Regions from separate parts of the Prevotella heparinolytica genome, predicted to be linked through region 2. Evidence: riboswitches for the same ligand, from Rfam matches in the RefSeq annotation. Region 2 holds a riboswitch; each other region holds the start of a gene.

Region 1 (7,500 bases), 1.5 Mb from region 2:
TTTCTTCAGCGGAAGCGATGTTCCCGCACATCTGCTTCGATATAAAGAATTGTTCGTATACGAGCAACTTCAGCAGGAGGTGCACTTGGGCGAAGATTTCGATGCGCGGGTATTGGCCGAAATAGAAGTCCCGGTGGTCAAAGCAAAGCGTTTGACGCTGGCGGCACGCTTCATACCCTTGTTCAAGGCTGCTGCGGTAGTGGCGGCGATTCTTTCACTGGGCAATGTGATGCAACATTCATTCTTTTCCGATGTGAAGGAAGTGGCCTCGGCCGATACCATAGGTAAACAGATTTCCGCTCCCTCGGTGGCTCTTTCCGGAGAGACGACCGTTGCTAAGGAAAGTCAGGTGATAGACAGCCTGCGCCTTGTGGATAAGGAGAAGGAAATCAAAGAGTAGATATTTTTCTTTGCAATTATAAAATAATATTTTCATTTGCTTTAAACATAATATAGTTAGTGTGCTTTATTAAAACAAGTTGAGGCTGTGAAGTTTCAATTCTCTCAAAACATTTATAGTAACTAACTAAGATAGACGGGATACCGCGAGATGCGGTGTCCCTTTTATGTTTTCATGCACTTTCTCTCCATTGGGATGAAAAAACAAAAGGCTTCCTCACGGAAACCTTTTGCCATTCTCCATATTAGATGCTGTTTCTTAATATATACCTGAGTTCGATGTAAAAAGAGACTCCGCCTATACAAAAAACGCTCCCGGAGGCATTCCCGGAGGGGTCAATCAGTGGTGCCAAGTCTCGTATATGCGACGTGTGTGGTCTCGAATATGCGACGTGTGTAGTCTCGTATATGCGACGTGTGTGGTCTCGTATATGCGACGTTCAGCACCTCATATATGCGAGGAAAACGGCAAGATATATACAAGTATTTAACAGGCATATAACATCTTGTTTTATACCGAATTCAGGTTAATATATAGGTAATTTAAGAGAGATTTTTGTTTAGAAGCCTGTTCCTTTTAAGAGAATGTGTCGCAGAAAAGCCACCTGCACTGCTATTATCAGGCGCTGATTTCATGACCGTTATCCTCTTAATCAAAGCTTGTACAATCCTTTTTTCGGGTAGTCCAATTCCGGATTGCCTTTATAGCCTACGCTTCCACTGCCACTGGTGCGCACTTTCAGGAAGTCGGTGGCATGGCATTTGATGCTGCCCGAACCGGTTACATTGGCGGAAACCCTCTTGGCAACAAAATCGGATGCGAATAAGTCACCCGAACCAGTCACGCTGTATGCGGCCTCCGGGGTGCTTCCGTTCAGAATGACGGTGCCCGAACCTGCTACGGATACGCCGGCCGATACAGCCGTCACATTGTTCAGTTTCATGTCGCCTGAGCCGGCAATGGAGGTTTTGAGGTTATTGCAAGTGATGTTGCTGCTGTTGATGTCGCCCGAACCGGCGATGGAGATGCTGAGGTCTGTGCAGGAAATGTTATCTCCGCTGATGTTGCCCGAACCTGCCACGGAGATTTTGAGTTCATCTGTTTTCAGTCCGTTGGCCAGCTCCACATCTCCCGAACCTGCCACGGCAATTCCGTTCAATTTCTCTGCTGAAACGCTAATCTCCAGCTTGTCGTAGGTTACGCTTACATTCTTCTTAAAACCGATGTGAAGCGTATTGTCCTTCACATGGATGTCCAGCAGGTCTACGATGTTGTCCGAGGTGTATATCTTCACTTCCGGTTTGCCGGCTTTTTGCGTATAGGTGACATCCGGGCTGCCGGCTACGCTCAACTTGGTGAAGTTTTCCATCTTGATTTCTTTCGTCACGTAGTTTTTGCTGGCTTTTACGGTTTTCCCTTTGAAGAAACCTTTCGAATAATAACTGTGCTGTTGCGAACAGGCGGTGGTGCAGAAAGCCAAGAAAGCGATTGTAATGATTGTTGTTAAGCTCTTCATATTCGTTCTTTTTTTGATTTGGTATTCGTCTTTATTTGTTAGACGCGGCTCGTTTCGTAAAAGTTGCATGCAGATGCGTTTTTTTTGAATGGAACTTCGTCGGCATACTTGATTCAATTTTCATGCCATGATACTAAAGTGTTGTGTATTAGTGTGATACTTTTTTGAGGATGTGTCCGTTATCGGACATTCTGTTCGCTTTTAGCGGGCGAATACTTGTTTTTCCGGTCAAATCTTCGTTCTTTTGCCTTGTCATTATGGAACATAAGGAACACATATTGGAAGACAAGGAGTTCGGGCCTATGCTTATTCGTGTCAATGTCCGTGCGCGTCGTCTCATCTTTCGGACGAGGGAAGACGGTGTCCACGTCACGGTGCCTCCCGGAACGTCTCTTGCCGAGGTAAAGAGAGCTTTGGAGGAGCTTCGTCCGCGCCTGAGGGCTGCCGCCGGAGAGAAACAGAACCGCAAGTTGATAGATTTGGATTACCGTATCGATACGGAGTTCTTTAAGCTGGCTTTGGTGGCAGGGCAGAGGGCGCGTTTCCTGTCTCGTTCGGAGTTAGGCGAGATGCAGATTATCTGTCCGCCGGATGCGGATTTCTCGGACAGGAACCTGCAATCTTGGTTGCGCAAGGTGATTGAGGAGGCCCTGCGCCGTAATGCGAAGATTATTCTTCCTCCACGTCTGTATATGCTTTCCGTGAAGCACAACCTGCCTTATAAGAGTGTGAAGATTAACTCCAGCAGCGGGCGTTGGGGCAGTTGTTCCATGCGTGGCAACATCAATCTTTCCTATTATTTGGTTCTTCTTCCCAAGCATCTGATAGATTATGTATTGCTTCATGAGTTGGCGCATACCCGCGAAATGAACCACGGCGAACGCTTTTGGGCTTTATTGGACAAGCTGACGGAGGGCAAAGCGGAAGCCTTGCGCATGGAATTGAAGCAATACCGCACGGAGTTTTGACGTGTGCGTGCCTCAGGCTGTTAATGCTGCGTCTGCGACAGTTGTTTCACCTCTCCGTTCTCTTTCTCGAACCGGTAGTTGCCTCCCTTCTCGCTCAATTCAAACAGGGAGAGCCGGTCGGTGAGGTTGTCCACAATCATCAGCGCGCTCTGTTCGGCAAAGCGTTTCACTTCCATTTCAAACGGTTCTTCGGTGATTTTCAGCCTTGCCAGCAGGCTGTCGTTGACGAGCAGTGAGAGCGAATCTCCGGCAAATCCTTTGGTCAGTGTGATGGTGTATGTCTCTGTGAAGTTCCGTTCTTCGTTTTTCTGTTGTTGCAACCTCATGCTCATGTAAACGAAGATGACGACTACAAAAATCACGGCGAAAGCAAGGATGCCGTTACCTACCATAAACTGCTTGTTGGTGTTCAGACGGTGTGCCATAGTTGGAGTGTGTTTAGAGAATGCTGCAAATGTAGCGAATAAATTCGTACCGGCCGCTTTTTTGCCGGAGAATAGCGGATGGAAAAAGACGGGCGACGCGATTGCAAGAACGCTGTGTCTGTAACAATCGTTTACCGTTTGGTTTCTGTCTCCGGCAACGAGTCGGGAGAGTGGGAAAAAGACCGCCCAGAAGTACTTCTGAGAGGGGGTAGGATCAGTATACGACTGATGTGGCTTCAGTATACGACTGATCATACATCAGTATACGACTCATGTAGCCTCGATATGGGACTGAGCTTGCCTAACCTTCTTTTTTTGATTTTTTATGGTTGCACCGGAATCTGTTTTGGTATGATTTTTTGAAAAGAAAGATGTGCTTCGGGAAGCCTCCCGCTCATTTTCAAGTAACCGGCAGATGATGCTTTTTTAAGCAGTTTTAATAATGTAATAATTCCAATTTGTGCTATCTTTGTCCCTGAAATGGTTTCGGGCGGATTTTCCCTCCGTCCGGATTAAAAGGGAATCGGGTGGAAATCCCGAACAGTCCCGCTGCTGTGAAACTCCGTCTAAATTTCCGGCACAACCTGTTGCCACTGCATTCTTGAAAACTGCGTTTGAGATTGCGGGAAGGCGCCGGAAACGAGGAGCCAGTCAGAAGACCTGCCATTCTCGAAAAGCCGCTTCCGCTCGTGGGATTAGGGAACGGCGGCAAAAGTGTACGAGTATTTTTTATTCAAATCCAAAAACATCACATGCAGATAGTTAAAAGGAATGGGACTGTGGAGTCCTATAACAGAGAAAAAATAGCCATTGCCATACGCAAAAGTTTTGTCGGCACGGGCAAGGACATTACTGACGAAGCCCTCTGCGCCATTACCGATGAAGTGGAGCAGTTCCTGAACCGGAACGAAGACAAACGTGCGGTGGAGTGCATTCAGGACGAGGTAGAGCGCAGTTTGATGGAACACGGCTTCTATGCCGAGGCCAAAAGCTACATACTTTATCGCTGGCAACGCACCGAGCGGAGGAAAGCCCTCACACAGATTGTTGACGGAGCGAAAGACGAGACCGTGGCCCATGTGCTGAAAGAGATACAAAACGACTTTACGGGCAGTGAATACAGCCTGAACGTCTTGGCCGAGAAGTTCGCAGGTTTCTGCAAGCCCGACATGGCGGCCGAAGAACGGCTGGCGATGCTCATTAAGGCAGCCGTGGAACTCACCACGCAGGAAGCCCCCGACTGGGAGTTTATCGCCGCCCGGCTGCTCGGCTTCCGTATGGCGAAAGAGCTGAAAGCGCAGGCGGAGAGAACCGGCATTCAATCTTATTACGATAAACTGAGTTTCCTCACGGACGCGGCTTTGTACGGCAGTTACATTCTCGCCTCCTACTCGCGGCAGGAGATAGAAACGGCTTCCGGGTTTATCCGTCCCGAACGCGACAAGCTCTTCAACTATTCGGGGCTGGACTTGCTCTATAAGCGATACCTCATCCGCACACGCTCGGCGGAGCTGATGGAGTCGGTGCAGGAGATGTTTCTGGGCATCGCCTTGCATCTGGCCCTGCCCGAAAAGCACGACCGGCTGGAGTGGGTGAGGAAATTCTACGATATGCTGAGCCTGCTGGAAGTGACCATGGCAACGCCCACCCTTTCCAATGCCCGGAAGCCCTACCATCAGCTCTCCAGTTGTTTCATCGATACCGTGCCCGACAGCCTCGAAGGCATATACCGCAGCATCGACAACTTTGCCACCGTAAGCAAGTTCGGCGGCGGCATGGGCATGTACTTCGGCAAGGTGCGCGCCACGGGTGGAAACATCCGGGGTTTCAAAGGCGTGGCCGGAGGTGTCATCCGCTGGATGAAGCTGGTGAACGACACTGCCGTGGCCGTCGACCAATTGGGAATGCGGCAGGGTGCCGTGGCCGTCTACCTCGATGTTTGGCACAAAGACCTGCCCGAATTCTTGCAGCTCCGCACCAACAACGGAGACGACCGCATGAAGGCGCACGACATTTTTCCCGCCGTGTGCTATCCCGACCTCTTCTGGCAGATGGCGAAAGAAGACCTGAACAACCAATGGCACCTGTTCTGCCCCAATGAAATCATGACCGTGAAAGGCTATTGCCTCGAAGATTATTACGGAGAAGAGTGGGAGCGGAGGTATCGGGACTGCGTGAACGACCCGCGCCTATCCCGCCGCAGCATGAGCCTGAAAGACATCGTGAGGCTGATACTCCGTTCCGCCGTGGAAACAGGCACACCCTTTACTTTTAACCGTGATACGGTGAACCGGGCCAACCCCAATCCCCATAAAGGCATCATCTACTGCTCCAACCTCTGCACGGAGATAGCGCAGAACATGTCGGCCATCGAATCCGTCTCTACCGATATCCGGACGACGGATGGCGATACGGTGGTGGTGAAGACGGTCCGCCCCGGCGACTTTGTGGTCTGCAACCTTGCCAGCCTCTCGTTGGGACACTTGCCTTTGGAGGATGAGGAGCGCATGCAGGAAAAGGTGGCAACCGTGGTCCGGGCATTGGACAACGTCATCGACTTGAACTTCTACCCGTTGCCTTTCGCGCAAATCACGAACCATCGCTATCGCAGCATCGGTCTGGGCGTCAGCGGCTATCACCATGCGCTCGCCCTGCGCGGCATCCGTTGGGAGAGCGAAGAACACCTCCGCTTCGTGGATAAGGTGTTCGAGCGCATCAACTATGCCGCCATCCGTGCCAGCATGGAGCTGGCCAAGGAGAAAGGAAAGTACGCCTGTTTTGAAGGAAGCGACTGGCAGACGGGCAGCTACTTCGTCAAGCGCGGATACGATTCGCCCCAATGGAGGCAACTGGCGGCGTCCGTTGCCACAGAGGGGATGCGGAACGCTTATCTTCTGGCCGTTGCCCCCACCAGCAGCACCGGCATCATTGCCGGAACCACGGCGGGCATCGACCCGGTGATGAAACGTTTCTTCCTCGAAGAGAAAAAAGGAGCCATGCTTCCGCGGGTGGCGCCCGGCCTCTCCGACAAAACCTATTGGCTCTACAAAGACGCCTATCTGCTGGAACAATCGTGGAGCGTGCGTGCTGCGGGCATCCGCCAACGGCATATAGACCAGGCGCAAAGCATGAACCTCTACATCACCAACGAATTCACCATGCGCCAACTTTTGAATCTCTATCTGCTGGCTTGGGAGTGCGGAGTGAAGACCGTATATTACGTCCGCAGCAAGTCCTTGGAAGTAGAAGAATGTGAAAGTTGTGCATCTTAACCAAAACGAACGATTATGGAAATAAAAAAACTGAAAAAGAATGCTCTTTTTAATCCCGAAGGCGATATCGAACTCCGCTTCCGGAAAATGATTGGCGGCAATACGACCAATCTGAACGACTTCAACAACATGCGCTACAAGTGGGTGAGCGACTGGTACCGGCAGGCCATGAACAACTTCTGGATACCCGAAGAAATCAATCTCACTCAAGACATAAAGGATTATCCCCATCTGGAGAAAGCCGAACGCACGGCCTACGACAAGATTCTGAGTTTCCTTGTTTTCCTCGACTCGCTTCAAAGCAACAACCTGCCTACCATAAGCGAATACATCACGGCAAACGAAGTGAATCTCTGTCTGCACATACAAGCCTTTCAGGAGTGCGTACACAGCCAGAGCTACAGCTATATGCTCGACTCTATTTGCAGTCCGGAAGAACGTAACGACATCCTCTATCAATGGAAAACGGATGAACATCTGCTGAAGCGAAACACGTTTATCGGCAATTGTTACAATGATTTTCAGAATAGTCAGGACGGTTTCACGCTGATGAAGACGCTGATTGCCAACTACATCCTCGAAGGCATTTACTTTTATAGCGGCTTCATGTTCTTCTATAACCTGAGCCGCAACGGCAAGATGTCGGGCTCGGCCCAAGAGATACGCTATATCAACCGCGACGAGAACACCCATCTGTGGCTGTTCCGCAACATCATCTTGGAACTGAAGAAAGAAGAACCCGAACTCTTCACTCCCGATAAGATAGGCGTGTACGAAAGCATGATGCGCGAAGGCGTGAGGCAGGAGATAGAGTGGGGGCAATACGTCATAGGCGACGACATACAGGGACTCAACAAGCAGATGCTGGAGGAATATATCTTTTATCTCGGCAACTTGCGTTGGCACAGCTTGGGCTTCG
Region 2 (7,500 bases):
TAGTAGCTTTCGGCAAAGCTATCTCTTTTCTTGAGCATCGGATGAATCATGGTTCACATTTACGTCTGAAAGGAATGCTCGTCACGCTGTTTCTTGTAGTGGGTGTCTACTTGTTTACGCTGTTCCTGCTTCGCTTCAGTGCCCTCTATTCTTCGGGACTACTCCTAAGCCTACAAATCCTTTTGATATTCTATTGTCTGGCAGGCACTACCTTGATTCGTGAAGTCCGCATGGTATTCCGGGCTATGGATAGCTCTTTGGAGGAAGGAAGAACGCAAGTAGCCCGTATTGTAGGACGCGACACTTCCCGGCTCTCGGCACAAGAGGTACGTACGGCTGCCCTCGAAACGCTGGCCGAGAATCTCAGTGACGGGGTGGTAGCTCCTCTTTTCTGGTATCTGCTGCTGGGTGTTCCCGGCATGCTCGCCTATAAGATGGTGAATACATTGGACTCCATGATAGGCTATCGGAATGAACGTTACCGCCGCTTCGGCTGTTTTGCCGCCCGTCTGGACGATGTAGCCAATTACATTCCTGCCCGTCTGACCGCTTTTCTGATGGTACTTGTTGCCGGACGACTTTCTTTGCTTGCTTTCGTAGCTCGATATGGCAAGCAGCACGCCAGTCCCAACTCCGGCTATCCGGAAGCCGCTCTTGCAGGTATCTTGAACTGCCGTTTCGGAGGTCCTCACGATTATTTTGGCGAAGAAGTGTGGAAACCTTACATCGGAATCACCCCCCGAATGTTAACAACAGAAGATATGCGGCCGGCCATCCGTATCAACCGTCGCACGGAGGTTTTGATGATTCTGCTGGTATTCCTCTTCTCCACGTTGTTTTATTGGATTCATTGATGACAGATTCCCCTAAAACATTTAATTCAAACCTCCCTATCCCAATGCCAGTATCAGCATTTGCGCCGTGAGCACCCGCAAAAACATGGTCAACGGATAAACCGTGGCATATCCTACGGCAGGAGCATCGCAAGAGGTCAGTTCCGAAGAGTAGGCCAGTGCGGGCGGATTGGTATTCGAGCCGGAAAGCACACCGATGAGCGTAAAATAATTCAGCTTCCAGAAATAACGTCCCACCATACCGGCAATGAGCAGGGGGACTACTGTAATGATGGCTCCATAGGCAATCCATACATAACCTCCTTCATGGATAATGGTATCTACAAAACCTTTCCCTGCTCCGAGTCCCACGCACGCCAGAAAGAGTGAAATGCCTATTTCGCGTATCATCAGATTTGCGCTCATCGTAGTATAGGTTATCAGTTTGTAGCGCGGGCCGAAACGACTGATAAGGATGGAGACGATAAGCGGCCCTCCTGCCAGTCCCAGTTTCACGGGTTGCGGAATGCCGGGAAACATGAAGGGGATGCTTCCCAATATACAACCCAGTGCAATGCCCAAAAAGATGGGAATCAGATTTGGGTGGTTCAGGCGCTTCAGCGAGTTGCCCAGCACCTTCTCGGCATGCCCCATTGCAAGCTCGCTGCCCACAACCGTCACCCGGTCGCCCATCTGTAATTGCAGGTTCGGAGCAGCCACCAAGTCGACGCCCGAACGGTTCACACGCGTGATGCTGGCTCCGAAATTCTTGCGTATCTTCAGTTGCGCCAGCGACTTCCCGTTCAGTTCGGGCTTCGTGATAAGAAAACGGCGGGATATCAGTTTCTTGTCCACCTTCTCCCACTCCACCGTGATTCTTTTGCCCAGAAAGGCAATAATGGCCTCCACATCCTTGGGGTCGGCAATGAAGAGAATCTCATCCCCTACATGCAACACGGTGTCGGCACTTGCCAGTTCCGCTTCTCCGTTGCCTCCGTGATGGCGTATGCGGGAGATGACAAACGCGCGGTTCAGCAACGGTTTTGCCTCTTTTATCTTCTTGCCGTCTATGGCTTCATTGCGTATCTCCACAGAGACGGGGCTGACCGTCAGCTCCTGCTGATGTCCCAACCCGCACTCCGCTTCCGCCTCTTCCCTGCCCGCATCTATGCGAAACAGATATTTCAGCGCCAGCAGTGACAGGATGCACCCTATGACACCCAACGGATAGGCCACGGCATAGCCCAAAGCTATTTCGGGCGCATCTACTCCGGTCAGGTCGCTGTTGGCTTGTTGGGCGGCGCCCAGACCGGGAGTATTCGTCACTGCTCCGGACAGGATGCCGACCATTGTGGTAATGGGTATATCCGTAAGAAAATGAAGCAGGACGGTAGTCAGCACGCTGACGAAAACAGCCAGCACCGCCAGCATGTTCAGCGTAAGCCCACCTTTCCTGAAGGCGGAGAAAAAACCGGGTCCCACTTGCAGGCCGATGGAATATACAAAGAGAATCAGCCCGAATTCTTTCAGAAAGTGTAGCAGATGTTCGTTCAAATTCAAATTGAAATGTCCGAAAACAATGCCTACAAACAATATCCAAGTGACACCCAACGAAATGCCCGCCACTTTCACCTTTCCCAATATAATGCCGAAAGCGATGACAAGCGACAAAACAAGAACGGAATGTGCCACTCCGCCTCCCCAAAGATTGGGATAACCTTCAAAAAGATTCCTTAATAATTCCATAGTTGCTACATTGGTTATATAAATGGTAAAACAATCAATAATCGGGCTTTGAGATCTTTTTAAAAGTATCCCCACAGAAATCACTTCTCCGGGGATACGCACTTTACACATTGAAACAGCTATTTATATGGGCATATTGCCGTGTTTTAGCTTAGTCCGATACAACTGCCGGCACATACATGCCCCGACAATGCACTGCGTCATAGGCATACCTTGTCACAAGCATACCTCTTCCAGATCCGAATGTCGACTATTTGTTTTTTACGCGCTGTCTTCCTAATCCCACGAGCAAAGGCAGCATTTAACGAATGGCAGGTCTTCTGACTGACTCCTAATCTTGAAGCCTTCCCGATACATACAGCGCACGTATCAGTGGCAAAGGTTCTTTTCAAGATTTCAACAGAGCTTCACAGCAGCGGGACTGTCCGGGATTTGCACCCGATTCCCTTTTAATCCGAATGACGGAAACGTTCATCCGAAACCAATTCAGGCACAAAGATAATGGAAATCGGAAGCAATACAAAAAAACGGCCGTTTTTTTTCGAAAGCGACCGGCTCGTCTCATCGACAAAGGTTCCTTCATGCGTGTTTTTATCTATTTTATTTTACAAAACAGACGGAAACCCCGATGGCTTTCCAACACAACTTATTTCAGTCACTGAGTGAATGTGATTCAGTCGGCGACTGAAACCATTTGAGTCAGGGACTGAAACCATTTCAGTCGCCGACTGATTCCACCCCCTCTCAGAAGTACTTCTGAGAGGGGTAAAAGAAGAAACAGGAAAGACATAAAGCATCGACACGTCATGATAAAAAAACATGACTCATAGAGCATCTGTCGTAAAGCTATACAGGGCTATCCTGAAATCATGCCAAGAGCACCGCAATCAGAAGAAAGCATTAGTGAATTAAAAAAGAAAGCATCCGATAGTGTTTTTTTTCTTATCTTTGCTGCCGATTTTGGTTCGCATCCTCCATTCCATAAGAGAGAAATGCGATGAAAAGGGAATCAGGTGCAAATCCTGAACAGACCCGCTGCTGTAAGTCCTTTCGATATCTTTGAGTATTCTGCAAGCCACTGTCTTCAAAAAAGGGATGGGAAGGCATTCAAAGAGGGACAAGTCAGAAGACCTGCCAAGACGATATGGTTTTTGTGCTTTCGGGGGAATAAAGCCGCAAAACATCGAGTCGAGGTATTCCTACCTATATCGATACAAGGAATCTTTCTCTTTGTTTTTCTTCTCTCCGTGAAAGCAAGTTTACGAATGCTTAAAGGAATCGGAATGAGAATTACCGCATATCTGTCATTGATACTCATCATGCTGCTGCCTGCATATATGGCGGCGCAGAATAAAGCCACCCTGTCCGGGAAAGTTGCAGACCGGAACGGAACCCCCATCGCTCAAGCCACCATTGCCATCGAGGGAACAACGTCCGGAACTTATACGGACGACCGCGGCAGGTATTCACTGCAAGTGCCTCCGGGGAGACATACATTTGTCGTCTCTTTTTTGGGCTACCGCACCGTGAAGCAGTCGCTCGACATCCGGCAGGACAAAAGGCTCAATTTCACATTGCAGGAAAGTGCCGTGGCGCTGAACACCGTAGAAGTCTATGGCAAAACCCAAACGCAAAAAATCAAGGAAGGGGCTTTCACCGTCAATGCGCTCGACGTGAAATCAACGGTAAATTCGTTGAATAACCTTAATAATCTGGTGAACCGTACAACAGGCATCAAGGTCAGAGAGGAAGGCGGGGTCGGTTCGGATTTCGACCTCTCCATCAACGGGATGTCCGGCAATTCCATTCGCTATTTCTTGGACGGAATGCCGTTGGATGCAAAAGGAAGCGGTGTTTCATTGGCAAATTTGCCGGTCAATATCATCGACAGAATCGAAATATACAAAGGAGTGGTTCCGGCAGTTTTAGGAACCGACGCGTTGGGTGGCGCCATCCATATCATCACGAAGCAGGAAAAGAAACATTTTCTGGACGCTTCTTACAGCATCGGCTCTTTCCATAGCCACCGAGCCGATCTGAACGCGCAAATTGTAGAACCGAAGACGGGGCTTATCATCAGGTCCACCGTGGGTGTGAACTATTCGAAGAACGATTATCGGATGAAAAACGTAGAGATGCGCGACGAAAGCGGAGAAAACTTCATCATCGGCAACCCCAAACGTTTTCACGACGCCTACTTCTCTCTGTGGGGACAGATAGAAGCCGGAGTAACCGGAAAAAAATGGGCTGACGAGTTCTTCGTTTCCGCCTCTTACTCCAAAACAGACAAGGAATTGCAAACCGGCTCCGTACAGAATAAGGTGTACGGAATGGCCGAAAGAAAATCGGATGCATGGAACATAGCGGCACGCTACCGCAAACAACACTTCATCCTGAGAAACATGCAGTTGAGCGCCTCCCTCTCTCGCACTTGGGATCATTCTCTGACCGTCGACACCGCCTACCGCAAGTATTACTGGGATGGCGGCTACATCGTGACCCAGCGCAACGAGATTATGGGCAAACAACCTTCCATGCGCCATTACAAAAGACCTCTGACCATTGTGCGTACCAACCTCGATTATCGGCTGAACGACCGCCATAACCTAAACCTCAACTATCACCTGATCCGAATCGGAAACGACCGGTACGACGAAACGGACGAAGAATTCAAACCTTCAAACGATGTCGTGACCAAACACATCATAGCCCTTTCTTACAACCAACTGCTGTTTGATGGAAAAATGAGCAATGTGTTCTTTGTAAAAGATTATATCAACCACCCGAACATCCGACAGACCGACCAGCCCAGTGTCACAGGTTCCGGAAAAGTGCAAGGCGCCACCACCCGGAACTATATAGGTTACGGAGCCGGAACAAGGTATACCGTGGCCGAACCTTTGTCCGTCAAAGCATCCTACGAACACAGCGTAAGGTTGCCGGTGGCCCGCGAACTGCTTGGAAACGGCACTACCATCTATGCCAACGTAGCTTTGAAACCCGAAAGCAGCGACAACCTCAATGTCGCACTTTTCGGCACATGGCATCCCTATGCCGGACATACGGTTTATTACGAAGCCGGCGCTTTTCTGCGAAACGTAAACAACTATATCCAAACCACCATAACCGAAAAAGAGGGAACGATGCAATACACCAACGTTCCGGCAGTACATATCAAAGGGCTGGAAGGAGAAGTGCGCTATGACTGGCAGTCCAAGCTCCGGCTCGCCGCCAATATCAGCTATCAGGACGCACGCGATCAGCAAAAGCTGAAGAGCGACGGGAAACCCTCGGCCACCTACAACAACCGTGTGCCCAACCGCCCGTGGCTGTTCGGCAGCGCCGAAGCCTCTTATACTTTCAGCAATCCCTTGTTGCCTCACGGCAAGCTGCGCCTGAACTGTACTTATCAGTGGGTGCATTGGTATTTCCTTACTTGGGAAGCCTACGGAAGTCACGAAAACAAAGCCCGTATCCCCACCCAGCATATTTGTAACGCCGACGTCACTTACTCATGGAATCGCGGACGCTACAACATAGCCTTGGAATGCAGCAACTTCCTGAACCAGACAGCCTACGACAATTACAAGCTGCAAAAACCGGGACGAGCCTTTATGGCCAAGTTCAGGCTCTTCATCGAGTGATGCGGACAAACCATACCGAGCAGATAAATCAATAAATCGTTTAAACCAATAAAACAGTAAACAGTATGAAAAAGATCAGATTCTCACTTCTTGCCTTTATGGCAGCCGTGACAGTATTCTCATTCACAGCTTGCTCTGACGACAAACCGGAAGCCACTCCCGATGTACCGACAATCGACGAAGGAAAATATCACTTCGACCTCTTCGTCACTGTCGATAAACATGGCGGCATGAGCAGCAAAAACACGACGATTGTCAACAGCACTGCTTCGCTGGCTGCCGACAAGGGTGTCATCACCATCAAAAGAGAGGGAGCCGAACTCAACGACTTCTCCATGGAGTCCATCTCCAAAGGAAAATACTATTACCAGATTCCTTCCACTGCCGACCGCTTCGTGAAGTATCAAATCAAGAACAACTCCGTTCAAACCGTCAAAGAGCGTCCGTTCAAGACCAATACCTACAAAGTACGCTCATATACGCACGCGTGGCTGAACGACAACACACTCGTCATCATGTCCGCCAACGGAAAAGCCGACAAAATCATCTGGACCAAACTGAATACCGACGACATGAGCATATCGGGCGAAGGCACGCTGAAGCTCTCTCTGCCCGCATCCATTTTGGAGGGGGAAGAAACCAAGAAGTTCACCACATCGGGCATTCTTACCTATAATGAAAAGGCAGGCAAACTCTACTATTTCTACTTCGGAAAAAACGGAGCTTCAGGGGCAAGCGGCAAAGCCACCACAAACTTCTATACCGCCGTTCTCAATCCCGAAACAATGGCCGTAGAAAGCAACAAGATGAACACCAAAGCACACGAAATGGCAGGAAGCGCCTACGGAGAGCTGATGCAGAACTGCGTGATGTATGATGAAAACGGCAACCTCTATCTGGCTGCATTCAATAACATCGGCAAAGTGGAAGAGGGTTGTTTGCTGCGTATCAAGAAAGGCGAAAGCGACATCGACCCTACATACAACGGCTATAAGAACACGGAAGGCAAACTGCTCACCGTTCAATATCTGGGAGGCAACAAAGCATTGGCGTATGTCCGCAACGACTCTCAAGGCACGAAAATCGACTCTTACAGCCATTATTACGTGATTGTGAACCTCTCCACCGGACAAAGCGAACGCCTGAAATACAACGGAAAAGAAATTGCATATAGCGGCGGCCGCTTCTCGCAGCGTTCCGTTATCTTCAACAACAAGGCCTACATCGGCGTGAACACGAAGGACGACGCCAACTCCATCATCTACATTTACGACATC
Region 3 (7,500 bases), 1.2 Mb from region 2:
CGCTTTTGAAACGATATACATTGCCGTTCGTCTTGCCGTGTCCGGTAGTGGCAATGTAGATATCACCGTTCTTCCCGTTCACCTCAATCATATACACCACTGCCGTATTCAACTCTTCCGGAACATTTTTCAAGAAAGAGGTCGCATTCATCTTCCCGGACTTCGCATCATAGGTAGCAAACGAATTGCGGGCGGAAACCTCCGGCCAGTGCGAGTAGTCCACTCTCGAATCCACCAGATAAAGCAGGTCGCCTTTCGCGGCCATGTGGGTAGCATAGCCCAGTTGCGACACCTTGTTTCCGTTTTTCGGCTCTATCATCTGCAACACATAGCTTTCGGCACTGTAATCCCACGAAATGAGATACACCCGGTCATCTTCCTCTGTCATCATGTTGGGATTCTGCGTCACGGTCAGCTTCTCTTTCAGGCTGAATGTGTTCAGATCTATCACGGCCACTTCCTTGTTATAAACATACTTGGAGTCCACAACCTTATACGAATCCGCCACATAGAGCATCCGCTCGCTTATGGCCACCCCCTCCAAGTTGCTTCCCACTCCGGTCAGTTTCTTCTCCACCTGCAACGTATTGGCATCGATTTTGGCCACCGTCCCTCCGTAAAACGAAGCATAGATATAGCCATCCTCGGCGGCAATGCTGCGGATACCGGCAGACAAGTCTGCGTCACCGACAAAAGACACCCGCTTCTGCACCACACCGGCAGCGTTCAGCTTCACCAGATAATTGGAACCATACACAGCCACATACAGACACTCTTCATACACTATCATGTCCTGTCCCACATCTCCCAACTGCGCATTGTTCTGCTTCTTGAAGATGTCGCTTATGGATGCGGCATCCCCGTTGGGGGCATAAAACATGATACCCGCATTGTTCTCCTTCTGCGTGCCCTCATTCAGGAAATAAGCACGCACCTGTGGCAGACTCACTGTCGAGCCGCTGTCGTCCAACACATCATCCTCGTCGCTACAAGAAACGAGCGAGGCACTTAACGCCAGCATACAAAGCATGCCGAATAGCAAACTTCTCACTTTCATAAATACCAGTCTTAAAAAAATTAAGTTTTAAAAATTCAATGTCCCCGTAAGCCGCCACGAACGTCCCGGCATCGGATAATATTTTATCACTTCATACTGTTCATCGGTCAGGTTCACCACCTCAGCCTGCAACCGCAGCTTGCACCGCTTCATCGCCAGCTCCCTCGACACGCTCACCGTATGCTCCATGTACCCGTCTATCCGGTTCTCCGGGATGTTTTGCGACAGCCGGTAACGCTTTCCCACTCCCACCACGGAATAGCCCACGTTCAGCCAAGGCGTTTCCCACACGGCCGATACGTTTCCCGTATGCACGGGCGTATAAGGCAACTGCTCCTTGTAGTTCTTGGCCGTTGCATCAGTCACGTCCACCGCCTTCTGATAGCTATACCCTCCGGACATGGCCAGCTTCATGCTTCTGCCCAAAGCCACCGCCGTGGCCAGCGTAATGTCCACCCCTACGGCACGCACCTTGCCATAGTTTGCCATCCGCCACGCATACGTGGTGGGAAAAGCCACAATCTTGTCGGTCACGTCGTTATAATACGCATCCACCGTAACGGACAGATAATCCGGCAACCGCCAAGACGAGCGGCTCCACGTAATGCCCACGTTATACTCGTTCGCCTTCTCCGGGCGCAGGCTTCGGTTGCCAAGCCTGTAATAATACAAATCGTTGAATGTAGGCATACGGAACGTGCTTTTGTACATCAGACGCAAGAAGAGCTCCTCCTCCTTCCACGGTTTCAGGCTGATGGAGAGTGACGGAGCCAGACGCTGAAAATCATCGGGCGCCTCTCCCACCCTCACCCGTTCGGTCACAAACGTATGCACCAGCGTGCCCGTGGCCGTCACCGCCCCTTGCCGGTAGCGCGCGTTAAAAGCCGTCAGCGAAGTATATCGCGTGGGAAACGGACAGTCGTTCAGGTTGCTTCGCAACTTATTCACCGCCCCGTCTTGCGCCACCGACAGCGACCAAGCCAATGACGGGCTGTACAATGCCGTTGCCGACAGGTAATACTCGTCTTGCCGGTGCACGCCCCGATATACTCCCTGCTCATACTCCTTCCCCTTATCCTCATACAAGTTCCATCCATGCGTATACTTGGCCTGCGCCTGCACGCTCCACCGCGGCGAGAAACGCTTCTTGTAGCGCGCCTGCACAAACGGGTTCTCATCCCGAAGCGTCTCGTCCGATAACGGGTTGTAGAGCGTCACCGCACCCGGCAGCCCCCTTCGCGAATAGTAATAGCCCCCTTTCACATCCAGTTCGCCTCCATCCCCGAACGTATGATACAAAGCCGCTTCGCCCTGCCACGAATAGATGGCCGAATTGTGCCGCTTCTCCTTCGTCACATACTTCCCGTTCACCAACGTAAACGGATATACCCCATCGGCCCTCATGTAGTCGGCATTCACAGCCAGGCGCGTGCGGTCGCCCACTCGCTGCCACCATCGCAACGAAGGACTCACATAGCCGAACGACCCGCCTTTCATCCTGACCTGGAAAGCCGTGTTCCGTCCCTCCTCCAAATACGGTTTCTCCGTCTCAATGTTCAGCACCCCCGCCGAGGCATACAAACGGGCCGACTGCAACAAATCCTCCCCTTGCCCCACTGCCAGCGAAAGCATCGCCACATTGTCCGTCGAGAACCGTCCGATGTCAATCTGCCCCGCCAGGCAGTTGCTCACCGCCACCCCGTCATAGCTGACAGCCGTATGCGGTGCTCCCATGCTGCGTATCGATACTGTTTTCAGTCCCCCTATTCCCCCGTAATCCTTCACGTTGGCGCCGGCAAATCGTCTCACTGCATCTGCCATGCCCTGTATTCCCAGCCGTTCCATCTCCTGCTTCGACATGGTTTGCACGGGCACGGCCGATGTCACCTTGTTCGGTAGCCGTCGTGCCGTCACCACCACCATCTCTATCTCGTGCACCTTTCCGGTAATGGTATCCCTTCCCGCCTCCTGAGCGGCAAGCGGCAAGACGCTTATTCCCAAGATACAGATGCGAGCCAGTTGCCTCCTCATATATCCGGCCATACAGACAATTAAAATTAATCTTATAAAAATCCGTGCATTGTCCGCTTTCCTCGAGCGGACAATTTTTCGACTTTGTTTTGCAGGTCTTCTGACTTGTTTCCGGTGTATCGCCTTCCCATCCTTTCTTCAAGGATAGTGGCATTGGTATCGATGCACCCTCCGCGAAACTCACAGCAGCGGGACTGTCCGGGATTTCCACCCGGTTCCCTTTTCATCCATATTCTCCGAATGGAGAAGGCGGAACAAAACAGGGGCAAAGATAAGAATAACAAATGATATTATAATATCGTTAAAAAAGAAGTTTTTATTACACCAAGTAATTTATGTTATAATGATTGGGGTAGATGATTTTGCCGGCACTTAAATTGAAAGATTTCTTACGAAACAGACAAATCTGTACAGCAGGGAGTAATTCTAAGCAACTTTTTTCACTATCTTCAAATGGAATAAAAATAGGATTTGATCTCGAGAAATGACCATAAGCCCTAATCCCATCATACTTAGAAGCTAAACCGGCTTTACTCTTCAAATACTCTATCACTTTGGCAACCGTGGTAGTCTTAGTAACCAACTTTTGGGACTTCAAGAAATCAATTACTTCATTAAAGGATTTCAGATGTTCCATGTTACCATGCAGGTCAAAGCATTTTCCATTCAATAAGTCACACGTATATTCTACAATTACATAATTTTCTCTATACCTCACCTTGCCCCACCAATGTGCATTTGCAATCAATGTATCCCAGAAATAATATCCCTCTCCCAGCCATGCATTTGCAGCTTTGCAAATAAAAGGAGCATTCGATTCTATGTAATCAGGATTATCTCTATCCTCTACCGTCTGGAAAAGCTTCATCTCATTGCACTTCTTTAGTGTGTTTCTTCAAAGGTTCTTCCAAGGAAGACAAATTCATTGTCGGTAAAACAATGGGAGGAACATTTGCCTGAAGCGTTATTGTACTCACAAAAGCTCTAACATATGGAAACACTATTGCAATACTGTTTGCATAGAAAAAAGAAGGAATCTCATTAAATTGGATATTGCTTGCAAATTTAAAAGTTGCATGACACTCAACCGAGACAAAAGACTCCGAAGCACCTTTATCTTTCGCAGAAAATATAAACTTTAGGTCAAAAACAGAATTAGGGTTCATTTGCTTAAAACTTCCCGAAGGTTTAAAATCAATTTCCAATTCTGACAACTTGTTTAAATCAAAATCAATTCTCACTCTATTAAAGATATATTTCTCCAAAGAAAAAGCAGCCTTATTCATGATAAAAGAATATTATTGGTGAATATTGGGTACAAATATAAGAAAACTCCGAATACAAATCCGGAGTTTTCTTGTTTTTATTTTCTGACGTTCCTTTCCATTTGAATGACCAATTGCTTGTAAATGATAAAAAATCATCTATTGTAGGTCCTGTGTTATAGGAATCAAATTCCTCCCACTCTTGTTCAATAATAGCCCGTGGGCTATTATTAAAATATTGCTTTAATTGTTCTAATATGGTATTCATAATCCCAATCTTTTGATATATCAAGCCTTGATGATAACTAATCACTTATAAACTTTATGCAAAGATATTATTTTTCTCTCAATACGCCAAATTCATCCCAATATTTTTACCATCTGTTATATAAAGGCATATTCTTGCCTCTCAACATCCTCCATAACAGTCAAAAATGGCTGTTCCATGCATCGCTTCTCTTATGGAATATAAGCTCCGTCTTTCGCTTCAAATATAATTGAGGGCTCCTGTACATTCACCGTATGCCATACACCTGCAGGAATTTGCATACCATACAGCCCTTCGGCCGGACAAAGCAACTGCCTTGATACTTCCCTGAAAGTTCTTTTCCTCACTACCTCCCTTATATTCGATAGTGCATCCGAGGCATACTCCTCCACCTCTTCATAGAAAATCTCCTCCAGCTTTCCACATAGGCATACCACCGTTTCCGCTGTAGCCTCATGCCGATGAATTGACACCTCCGTGCCTGGAAGCAATGCATTCAGCATCCGTTGCGACATATCTTCCGACGAGTTACGCAAGTCATAATTCTGTCGCAATCTTGGAGATTCAGCGGCTTGTGCCCACAAACTGTCCAAGAAATTCTTATCAAATAAATTGTTCATTATATAACAATCATTTATTTAACGATGCCAGATATGCCTCATGCAGAGGATAATATAGTTTCAATGAACAATACTTCATTCTATCAATACGCCCTGAGCACCACCTCAAAAGCTTCGGAGTACATCTGCCCCCACTGACCACCTCTCATAGCCGCAAGACCTGAGATATATTCGGGCGATCTAGGATGTGGATATGAACGCATAACACCACGGTACATTGAGAGAGCCTTAATTTTAGCTTCCACACCTTCCTTGCCAACTTCTACAAAGCAATTAGGATTAAAAGTATTCATGCCGCTATTTATCTTCCACTCCGTACAAGAAGGTACTTCCATATACCAAAACTCTTTCACACGTTTTACCCCTGGACGTCTTTGGAACAGACGGATAGCTTCCTGACACGCCATTGAGGTCTGTAAATGGTCATTATTAGTATCTGCAGGATGATGAGTGATGATAATATCCGGTTCACTTTCCTTAATTGCACTTTCTATGAACTGTACCAACTGCAAGTGAGGTACAGTATTCATCTCGATATTAGGAAATGTACCTTCATAAATTTTATTTACTCCGAGGAACTTATTGGAAGCATTCGTATCATCCTCCAATTCATTGTCCTCCGGACGGAAAGCACGTACTTTAACTTCCGTACACATAATGACAACTTCTACTTCATCACCCTCTTTACTCCACTTATACATAGAAGCACCAGCTCCCAAGACCTCATCATCAGGATGAGCCACTACAATTAAACGCCTCATAATTTATTCTTTTTTTATTACACAATTAAAGCTTAGGCATCACTTCTATCTCAGAATTTGACGCTTTAGCGTCAGCAAGAAACTCCCTCAATATCCAAGTGGCTTCTTTGCCAAGAAAAGTATATACAATGCAGATAACAGTATAAATGATCATCTTCAAATCATAGAAAAAACCAGCTTTCTTAACGTATGTATATTCCAATTCTCTGCGAGTAGGATAAACCTTCTCCATATATTCCTTCTCATCTGTGAAATTATCACCATAAACAAAGTCATAAAGTGCAGCAGGTCCGCTAAGTCCTACTGGTACACTCTTGGCTTCATCCCATTTACCATAGCGGAACATATCAAATTGATCTTTTGCTACAGGTCGAGGACCAACAAGACTCATAGTACCATTAAGGATATTGAGCAATTGAGGTAACTCATCAATCTTTATCCTACGGATAAAATGGCCCCAAGGGAAAATTCGGTCTTCTTCTGGACGGAGAGAAGCTTCTGCTCCTTTCTTTGGTTCTCTCAGCACTCGCATGGAACGAAACTTATACATTTTGAAAAGTTTATTGTTCTTTCCTATTCGATGAGCAGTATAGAAAATAGGCCCCCAGTCAGAAATCAGGATGCCAATTATACCGATTATCCACAAAGGGCTGGTAACAATAATACCAAGTAGTGCACACACAAAGTCAAATATTCGCTTTATTATTCTGTAAATCATAATACCGATACTTACAATTCACTTTCTATTCATTAGAAGATTTTGATTTATCTCCTCTATGTGGTATTTGCTTCAAAACCTTTGCAGGCCTCCCGGCAGCCACTGTCCAAGCCGGTATATCCGTTGTAACAAATGAACCTGCACCTACGATGGCACCTTCACCTACTGTCACTCCCGGCATCACAAAACTTTCCATTCCTATCAAACACCCTTTCTTTAGAACAATAGGCTTCACTATATATCCTAGTTCCATATAATCATCTCCAACACAATAATCACAAAAATTTCTTTGATGACAAAGCAAACGAGTTCCAGAAGCTATACTAACGTGATCTTCCAGTGTAATCATATCAGCATGTCCTTGATCTATTCGTACATAATCTCCAATAAAACATTCTTTACCAACATGACATCCCATCTTTCGCATAAGTATAGGTCTAATCTTGCGAGGATTGAATGACTGCAATATCGGCCAATCCATCATCTTTTCCAATCTCTTACGATAGATGTTACCAAAAAACTTTCCCAAAACCTTACTTACACTTACATCACCATATTCTTCTTCTGAATAGTTAAAGCCGAGTGTTCTCAACATTTTGTAAGTCGTACTTAGTTTTTTCTGCTTACTCATATCTTAAATCGATTATTTTTTATTTTTAGGTTCAATACCTGCGAATGATTCTTTCAAACTTACCACTCTATATTCAAATGCATATTTGCTCATTTCCATATCATATGTACTATTAGAAAACATCTTACCCAAAGGACGGACATGATTCC
Region 4 (7,500 bases), 720 kb from region 2:
TTTTTGTTTACAACCTCTATTTCCGTCAGGGTGAGGGATGAGATTGCATCTGGTGACCGCAGTGCATAATATTTTTTTCCCCAATTGCTTTCGCTTAGCCTTTCATTGTTTATCTTGCCGATTATAGTTCCTCGCTTTAGGCCTGCGGCCGTAGCGGGTGAGTCGGGATATACGCCCCGTATGGCGAAGCAAACAGAGTCATTGCCTATGAGAAAAGGAGTGATGCCTGTGATGCCGAAGCTATAGCTGAGTTCTTTTTCCACCAGCTTGGCACGGGTCTTGGTGATGGGATTTTTCTTTTGGATATAAGAGAAGAGGCTATAGTAGGTGTTCCCATCGTTTCCGGTATATGGCTTCTTATCTAAGGTGTTGGTTTTCATGGCCTCCAGAGTCCCATAGAAAAAGTCCTCATAATTCTTTGTATAGTCAAGGGGCATTGTCTTGTACTCATCATTCCACAGATAGTTTTTTCTTAGATACTCGGCCACCTTTGTGTTGACCTTCATGTCTTCTGTTTCTTCCTGAGGAACTTCGCCGGCTTTTTGTGTCACTTGGAAGCTGACAGCCTTGTCATATCCCTCCACGGTGATGAGTATCTCGGAAGTCCGATCGGTTGTGGTGCCGGATTTTGTTAAAAGCTGCAGGGTGCTTTTTCCTGCGTTCCCCGATTTGTTAAGAATTTCACACCAGATGGAGTTGGTGCCTGCTCTCCATTTGGCGGCAGCATTAAAAGTCACGGTCAGCGTTTCGTTGGGAGTGATTTCCACGGGCACTCCCTCTTGCCAGCTCTGGTTGGTTATGGCCGGTTGAACAACTTTGTCCTTGTCTTTTTCACATGAGCTAAGGCTGATTGCAGCTACTGCGAGCAAACAGAAAATGAAATAATGTATCTGTTTCATTCTTCTAAGTTATTTTAAAGATTCCCAAAAATACGTTTTTTCTTCTTCTTGCAAAAATAAACAAAGGAAAAAACTGTTGCGTACAGCGAAAATATCGGCTGAAGTGCCCGAAAAGTGCCGATCTGCCGCTCGTTTTAGTCCGTACTGAAGGCATCTCCCACGAATAGTCTCCCGTATTCATTGCCGTTTCGCATGCGTTGTTTCTCTTTCGTTTAGATTCTCCGTTGTTTTGCTGAACTGGTTTTCTGTTTTAGGAAGTGTGACAGAATGTGCGGTGTGGATGCGAAGTGCGGATGAGCGAAGGTGGATGTATAGCGAAAAGCTGTTCGGTATATACTCCAAAGCTGTTCGATGCACGGAGAAAAGTTGTACGATTCGTGTATGCATCTCTGTTTGCGGTGCACGGATATAAAAACGCAGTGTGCGAACGGGTAAACGCACGCTGCGGATAAGCATCCGCAACCTATGGACAAAGAGTGTGGGAGCAGGTGTGCAACGTACCGAAAAAAGTCGGAAAATTGCCATGAAAAGAGGCTTAGGCCGTGCCCTTAAGGCTTTGGGTGTAAAAAACATGCAGGTTCGTTTTGTTTTTACGGAAGTAAAAGTAATTTTGCAGAAGATATGAGAAAGAGAGATAAAACGTGTGCAAAAGCAACACCCGAAGAACCGAAACGCGAACAGCGCATGGTGTGCCTGATGAGCGAAGAAGAACAGCGCATCGTGGACCGTTATCTTGAAAGGTATAAGATAACGAACAAGTCGCGCTGGTTGCGCGAGACCATCCTTATGTTTATCCATAAAAATATGGAAGAGGACTATCCGACCTTATTCGGCGAACATGATATGAGGAGATGACGAAGCCGCTTTTTCCCGTATCAGAACCTTGTCAGAACCGCATTTATTCCGTATATGTTCCGTATTTATTCCTTGTTTGTTCCTTGTCTATAGAGACGAAGGACATACGAAGATGGTAAAAAGATGATACGAACATGATACGAAGACGATAAGAACATAACAAGAACATGACAAGAACATGATAAAAACATGATAAGAAGATGGTATGAAGTTGATACGGAGCGATAAATAATGACAAACCGATGGAATAAATCAGATACTCTCGTGGACGATACGCATTATATGAAGCAAGCGCTTCTCGAAGCGCAAAAGGCCGGTGAACGGGGCGAAGTTCCCGTAGGTGCGGTGGTGGTGTGCAAAGAACGTATCATAGCCCGTGCGCATAACCTGACGGAAACTTTGACCGACGTCACGGCCCATGCCGAGATGCAGGCCATCACTGCTGCGGCTGCAACGCTTGGTGGGAAATACCTGAATGAATGTACGCTTTATGTCACAGTGGAACCTTGTGTGATGTGCGCCGGTGCCATCGCTTGGGCACAGATGGGGCGTCTGGTGTTTGGCGCCGAAGATGAGAAGCGGGGATATCGGCGCTATGCTCCACAGGCATTGCATCCTAAAACAATAGTGGTAAAGGGGATACTTGCAGAAGAGTCTGCCGCATTGATGAAAGAGTTTTTTGCCGCCAAGCGTCGCTAATTTCTACTTTCTTCTGAAAAGTTTGCTATTTTATCCTAAAAAATCATACCTTTACACCGCATTTGGTTCATCCGTTTATCCGGGTTTATTCTAAACTATCGACCCCGCAACCGGATGATTAAAAGGGAATCGGGTGAAAATCCCGAACTGTCCTGCAGCTGTAAGTCGCATTTTCGGGCAAACATGACGTCACTGAGATTCTTGGGAAGACGTTTGCCATCGGGCGACAAGTCAGAAGACCTGCCTTTTGCATTGTCATTCAAAGCACCCTCGGGATGGGCTAAGATTGAAAATGTCAAGAAGGAAACTCATATTCAGCAGACGCTTGCTGCCGGTATTTGTGTTGTGCGCATTTGCCAAGTGTATGATGGCGCAGCATGTCGGAGATTCGGATAGGCCGAGCCGCCTCGACAGTGTTCAGCATTTGTCGGAGGTTGTCATCACGGCACAGCAGTCTCGCCACACCATAATTCCCGTACAACAACTTTCTGGCAAGGAACTTCAACGACTGAGCGTTCACAGCGTGGCCGACGCCATGCGTTACTTCGCAGGTGTACAAATCAAGGACTATGGCGGTATCGGCGGACTGAAAACCGTCAACGTGCGTTCTTTAGGCACCAACCATACGGGAGTTTTCTATGATGGCGTACAACTGGGCAATGCGCAGAACGGTCAGATAGATTTAGGCCGCTTTTCACTCGATAATATGGAGGCTCTGCAACTCTACAACGGGCAAAAGTCCACCATTCTGCAACCCGCCAGAGATTTCGCATCGGCATCGGCCGTCTATCTGCAGACACGCAAGCCCGAATTTGCCGGGAAAGACAAGAAAGATAACCTCAATATTGCACTCAAAGCCGGGTCGTTTGACACCTATAACCCTTCTGTCCTGTGGGAACATAAGCTTTCCGACAACCTCAGCTCCCAGCTCAGCACCGAGTATATGACTACTTCGGGACGCTACCGTTTCCGCTATGCCAAAAAGAACGGATACGATACCACCGAGGTACGCCATAACGGCGATGTGCGTGCTTTTCGTATGGAGACAGCTTTGTTCGGCCGGATTCCCCGCGGCGAGTGGCGTGCCAAGGTTTATTTCTACAACAGCGAACGCGGCTTCCCCGGTGCCGCCGTGCGTGAAGAACCCGGCAAGTTCCGCCATCAAGACCGTCAATGGGACACCTCGGTGTTCGGACAAGGTTCGCTGCGCCGCCAATTCACCGACCGTTATACACTGCTTGCAAATGTCAAAGTGGCTTACGATTACCTGCACTATCTCAGCGACCCGCGGCTGGATGTGACCACGATGTACACCGACAACCATTATCGCCAGACCGAAGCCTACTTCTCGGCCTCGCACCTCTATGATGTATGCGAATGGTGGTCGGTCTCCCTCTCCAACGACATACAGTACAACCATCTTAATGCAGACCTCGTGAACTTTGTCTATCCTACACGGTGGACGTTTCTATCCGCCCTGTCTGCAAGTCTGCATTGGGACAGGCTCTCCGCACAATTCTCGCTGCTCCATACTTATGCCGCCGACCATACCCGCAAGAGCGGCGGGGCGGCCGGCGATAAAAGCAAGCTGACTCCCACCGTGGCATTCAGCTACAAGCCATTCGTCACCTCGACCGACCAACTTGCACTTCGCGCTTTCTACAAACGCATATTCCGCATGCCCACGTTCAACGACCTCTATTATACCTTCATCGGCAACAAGGATTTGAAGCCCGAATACACCACGCAGTACGACGTCGGGCTTACATACGGCAAGTCCCGGCCCGGCCGCATCCTCAAAAGGATAGAGTTGCAAGCCGACGGCTACTACAACGAAGTGGAGGATAAAATCGTGGCTATGCCCACCAGCAACCAGTTCCGCTGGACAATGATGAACTTCGGCTTGTGCCATATTTGGGGACTTGATGCCTCGGTAAAGGCAGACTGGCGCTTGGGAAAGGCCGATGTGTCTTCTCACGTCACATACACTTACAACAAGGCGATGGACCATACGGACAAGAAAAGCCGCTTCTACGGCGGACAATTGCCCTACATCCCGTGGCATTCCTTTTCGGCCATCATCACCGCCGCCTACCGCCAATGGACGGCCAATTACAGCTTCATCTACACCGGCGAGCGCTACGAGGCGAGCGCCAACATTCCGGAGAATTACACCAAGCCGTGGTATACCAGCGACCTGTCGCTGTCGTGCAGTTTCCCTTTCCGCAGGTGGGTGTTACGAGTTACGGCCGAAGTCAATAATATCTTCAATCAGCAATACGAAGTGGTGCAGTGCTATCCCATGCCGGGTACCAACTTCAAGATAAAACTGAACGTCATCATATAAAAAAGGAGGAAATATGGAGAAACTCTTAAGGTATTTTCTGTTTTGCTTTGCACTCAGCCTGTCAGTATCTGCCTGCCGCAGCGACGACGAGAACATCATCCCTCATCAGGAGGAGCAGGTGGAGCCCTCGCCGGAGGATCTAAGCACCGACATTAAAGGGTTCTTCCTGCTCAACGAGGGGAACATGGGATCGAACAAGTGCACCCTCGACTACTACGACGCCTTGACGGGCAAGTACATCCGCAATATTTATGCGCAAGCCAATCCGGGTGTGGTGCAAGAGTTGGGCGACGTGGGCAACGACATACAGATTTACGACGGCAAGATATGGGCGGTCATCAACTGCTCTCACTTCGTGGAGGTGATGAACCAGACCGATGCGCGGCACATCACTCAAATCTCCATTCCCAACTGCCGCTACATCACCTTTTCCGGCCGTTATGCTTATGTCAGTTCTTACGCCGGCCCCGTGCAGTTAGACCCCAATGCCCGCTTAGGATACGTGGCCAAGATAGACATCGACCGCCTGGCTGTTGTAGATACTTGCAACGTGGGGTATCAACCCGATGAACTGGTGGTTTACGACGGCCGGCTCTACGTGGCCAACTCGGGCGGTTACCGCTTCCCCAACTACGACCGAACGGTGTCTGTCATCGACTTGCAGACTTTCCGCGTCGTCAACACCATCGATGTGGCCATCAACCTTCATCGGTTAGAGGTAGACCGGCAGGGCTATATCTGGGTTTCATCGCGAGGCGACTACTATGGTGTACATTCCAAGACCTACGTCATCGACCCGCGTACCGATACCGTTTGCGATGCTCTCGACGTGGCGAACACCGAAATGACCCTGTCGGGCGACTCCCTCTATATCTACGGAACGGAATGGAGCTACGTCACCAATTCGTGGACTTTCAGCTATGCCATTATCGATACCCGAAGCCGGGATATCGTCACCCGCCGCTTTATCACGGACAATACGGAACGAAGAATCAAGATGCCCTACGGCATAGCTGTCAACCCCGATACGCACGAGTTCTATATCACCGATGCCGGCAATTACGTATCTCCGGGAGACCTTTATTGCTTTACTCCCGACGGGTGTAAGAAATGGAGTGTCCGCACGGGCGACATACCTGCACACTTCGCCTTTACAAAGAAGAAACTTCATTATTAATCACAATTATATTACTCATTTAAACATTTTAGCACGTATGAAGAAGTTAATGAATTTAGGCTGTGCAATGTGCATTATTGCTTTCGCATTCACAGCGTGTAGCAAGGATGATCCGGAGCCTTTAAGCATCGGTTTGGCGGCACAGTATGAAACGCCCAACTGCAAGGTACTGGAGATTAAGCCGACGATTGCCAACGGCACGGCCGCCAAGTACAAATGGAGCTGTGGAGACTCTATCTACAGCACGGATGACGTCTTTACCTTTATCACAGCGGAAGTGGGAAAGAAAGACTTCGTGCTCACCGTGACCGATGCCGAAGAGAAGGTTTACACCGCCAATTTCGCCATTAATGTGACGGACGGTGGATATAAGAATATACAGACATCCGTTATAGAATACGACCCGACACCGTATGAGTTTATCAATACTTACGTGATTAAGAATAGGAACAAGGCCACGGTGATGAAGGAACTGAACGATATGCTGAAAGCCGGTAAGAAATTCAAGGATATCGACATCGATAACGGTTATCGTTTGGGGCTTCCGATAGGGAGCATGGGCGGTTCTGCCGTACTGGGCTTCGACCACACGATTGTCAATGTGCCCGGCGAGGATGATTTCAAAATGGAAGCATCGCCGGATGTCTGTATGTCGGGCGTGGTATATGTGGCTTATGACAAGAACAAGAACGGAAAGCCCGACGAGGACGAGTGGTATGAACTGAAAGGCGACAGCTATGGTAATGAAAAGGTCGAAACCCTCAATGCTTTCGTCACCTATTCATCCGTGGATTATAATCAGGACTGGAACGGGTTTGAGATCCATTATAAGGATGACTTAGACGAACAACACTTAATGGCAGGGGAGGCTTGTTTTCCCGGTTACGACGATCAGGGTAATTTCATGAAAGAATCCGGATGGAGAGAACCGCCGTTCACGATTAATTATAAAAGAGTTATGGTCAATGAAGATAGAAAGGGATATATATGCACTTTTAAGAATGCATTCAATATAGAAAATGCGGTGGACCAAAAAGGGAATAGCGTGAATTTACCGGGTATTGACTTTATCAAGATTGTTGTCGGAGGTATTCTTTGCAATGAAGGTACTCTTCCCGGTATAGCTGTTAGGGATATATATGACTGTCATTTAACCAAATGACTTTTTATTAACAATTTTAAATTTTATTTTTTATGAAAACAAAAATTTTTGTGCTGGGTGTCATGGCTTTGACCTTTGCAGGTTGCCAAAACACCGAACGGGAAAACGATTTGTCAGTCGTTAACCAACGTACGGAAGAAGTAGAGGCCTTGGTCGATCGGCCTTTAGTTATGGAAGCCCCTGTCAAGGGTGCCGATTCTTATGCGTGGTTCCGGAACGGAAAGTTGGTTTCTACGGATTCCGAGTACACTTTCCAAGAAGAGAAATCGGGAACGTACAATGTGGTGTTGGAAACCACTACGCGCGGGGTGCAGAGCAAGGTGACCTATGCGGTGTCAAACGAGATTACCTTGAGTTCGGA

Evidence for each region. A riboswitch is a leader RNA that binds a small molecule or an ion and turns the genes downstream of it on or off. The one in region 2 is predicted to bind cobalamin.
Region 1: it holds a riboswitch for cobalamin, as region 2 does, so the genes downstream of both, C3V43_RS10200 (ribonucleoside-diphosphate reductase subunit alpha) here and C3V43_RS04160 (TonB-dependent receptor) in region 2, are expected to answer to the same signal.
Region 3: it holds a riboswitch for cobalamin, as region 2 does, so the genes downstream of both, C3V43_RS13690 (TonB-dependent receptor plug domain-containing protein) here and C3V43_RS04160 (TonB-dependent receptor) in region 2, are expected to answer to the same signal.
Region 4: it holds a riboswitch for cobalamin, as region 2 does, so the genes downstream of both, C3V43_RS07140 (TonB-dependent receptor plug domain-containing protein) here and C3V43_RS04160 (TonB-dependent receptor) in region 2, are expected to answer to the same signal.

What each region holds. Positions count from the first base shown of each region.
Region 1 covers NZ_CP027234.1:2,517,982-2,525,481, forward strand. The annotation lists gene C3V43_RS10175 (PG0215 family putative anti-sigma factor) at 1-400, shown strand, start outside; gene C3V43_RS10180 (head GIN domain-containing protein) at 1,053-1,916, opposite strand; gene C3V43_RS10185 (YgjP family zinc-dependent metalloprotease) at 2,174-2,884, shown strand; gene C3V43_RS10190 (hypothetical protein) at 2,905-3,309, opposite strand; cobalamin riboswitch at 3,774-3,991, shown strand; gene C3V43_RS10200 (ribonucleoside-diphosphate reductase subunit alpha) at 4,062-6,581, shown strand; gene C3V43_RS10205 (ribonucleotide-diphosphate reductase subunit beta) at 6,597-7,500, shown strand, end outside.
Region 2 covers NZ_CP027234.1:998,671-1,006,170, reverse strand. The annotation lists gene cbiB (adenosylcobinamide-phosphate synthase CbiB) at 1-854, shown strand, start outside; gene C3V43_RS04165 (putative transporter) at 891-2,579, opposite strand; cobalamin riboswitch at 2,873-3,080, opposite strand; cobalamin riboswitch at 3,524-3,732, shown strand; gene C3V43_RS04160 (TonB-dependent receptor) at 3,863-6,223, shown strand; gene C3V43_RS04155 (DUF4374 domain-containing protein) at 6,289-7,500, shown strand, end outside.
Region 3 covers NZ_CP027234.1:3,385,079-3,392,578, reverse strand. The annotation lists gene C3V43_RS13695 (YncE family protein) at 1-1,057, opposite strand, end outside; gene C3V43_RS13690 (TonB-dependent receptor plug domain-containing protein) at 1,085-3,100, opposite strand; cobalamin riboswitch at 3,162-3,363, opposite strand; gene C3V43_RS13685 (hypothetical protein) at 3,408-3,956, opposite strand; gene C3V43_RS13680 (protein-export chaperone SecB) at 3,958-4,374, opposite strand; gene C3V43_RS13675 (hypothetical protein) at 4,367-4,621, opposite strand; gene C3V43_RS13670 (WbuC family cupin fold metalloprotein) at 4,813-5,241, opposite strand; gene C3V43_RS13665 (PIG-L deacetylase family protein) at 5,325-6,002, opposite strand; gene C3V43_RS13660 (sugar transferase) at 6,028-6,720, opposite strand; gene C3V43_RS13655 (acyltransferase) at 6,746-7,351, opposite strand; gene C3V43_RS13650 (NAD-dependent epimerase/dehydratase family protein) at 7,364-7,500, opposite strand, start outside.
Region 4 covers NZ_CP027234.1:1,720,216-1,727,715, reverse strand. The annotation lists gene C3V43_RS07160 (S41 family peptidase) at 1-899, opposite strand, end outside; gene C3V43_RS07150 (hypothetical protein) at 1,521-1,754, shown strand; gene C3V43_RS07145 (nucleoside deaminase) at 2,037-2,453, shown strand; cobalamin riboswitch at 2,505-2,715, shown strand; gene C3V43_RS07140 (TonB-dependent receptor plug domain-containing protein) at 2,821-4,800, shown strand; gene C3V43_RS07135 (YncE family protein) at 4,814-5,977, shown strand; gene C3V43_RS07130 (PKD-like domain-containing protein) at 6,015-7,139, shown strand; gene C3V43_RS07125 (DUF4465 domain-containing protein) at 7,172-7,500, shown strand, end outside.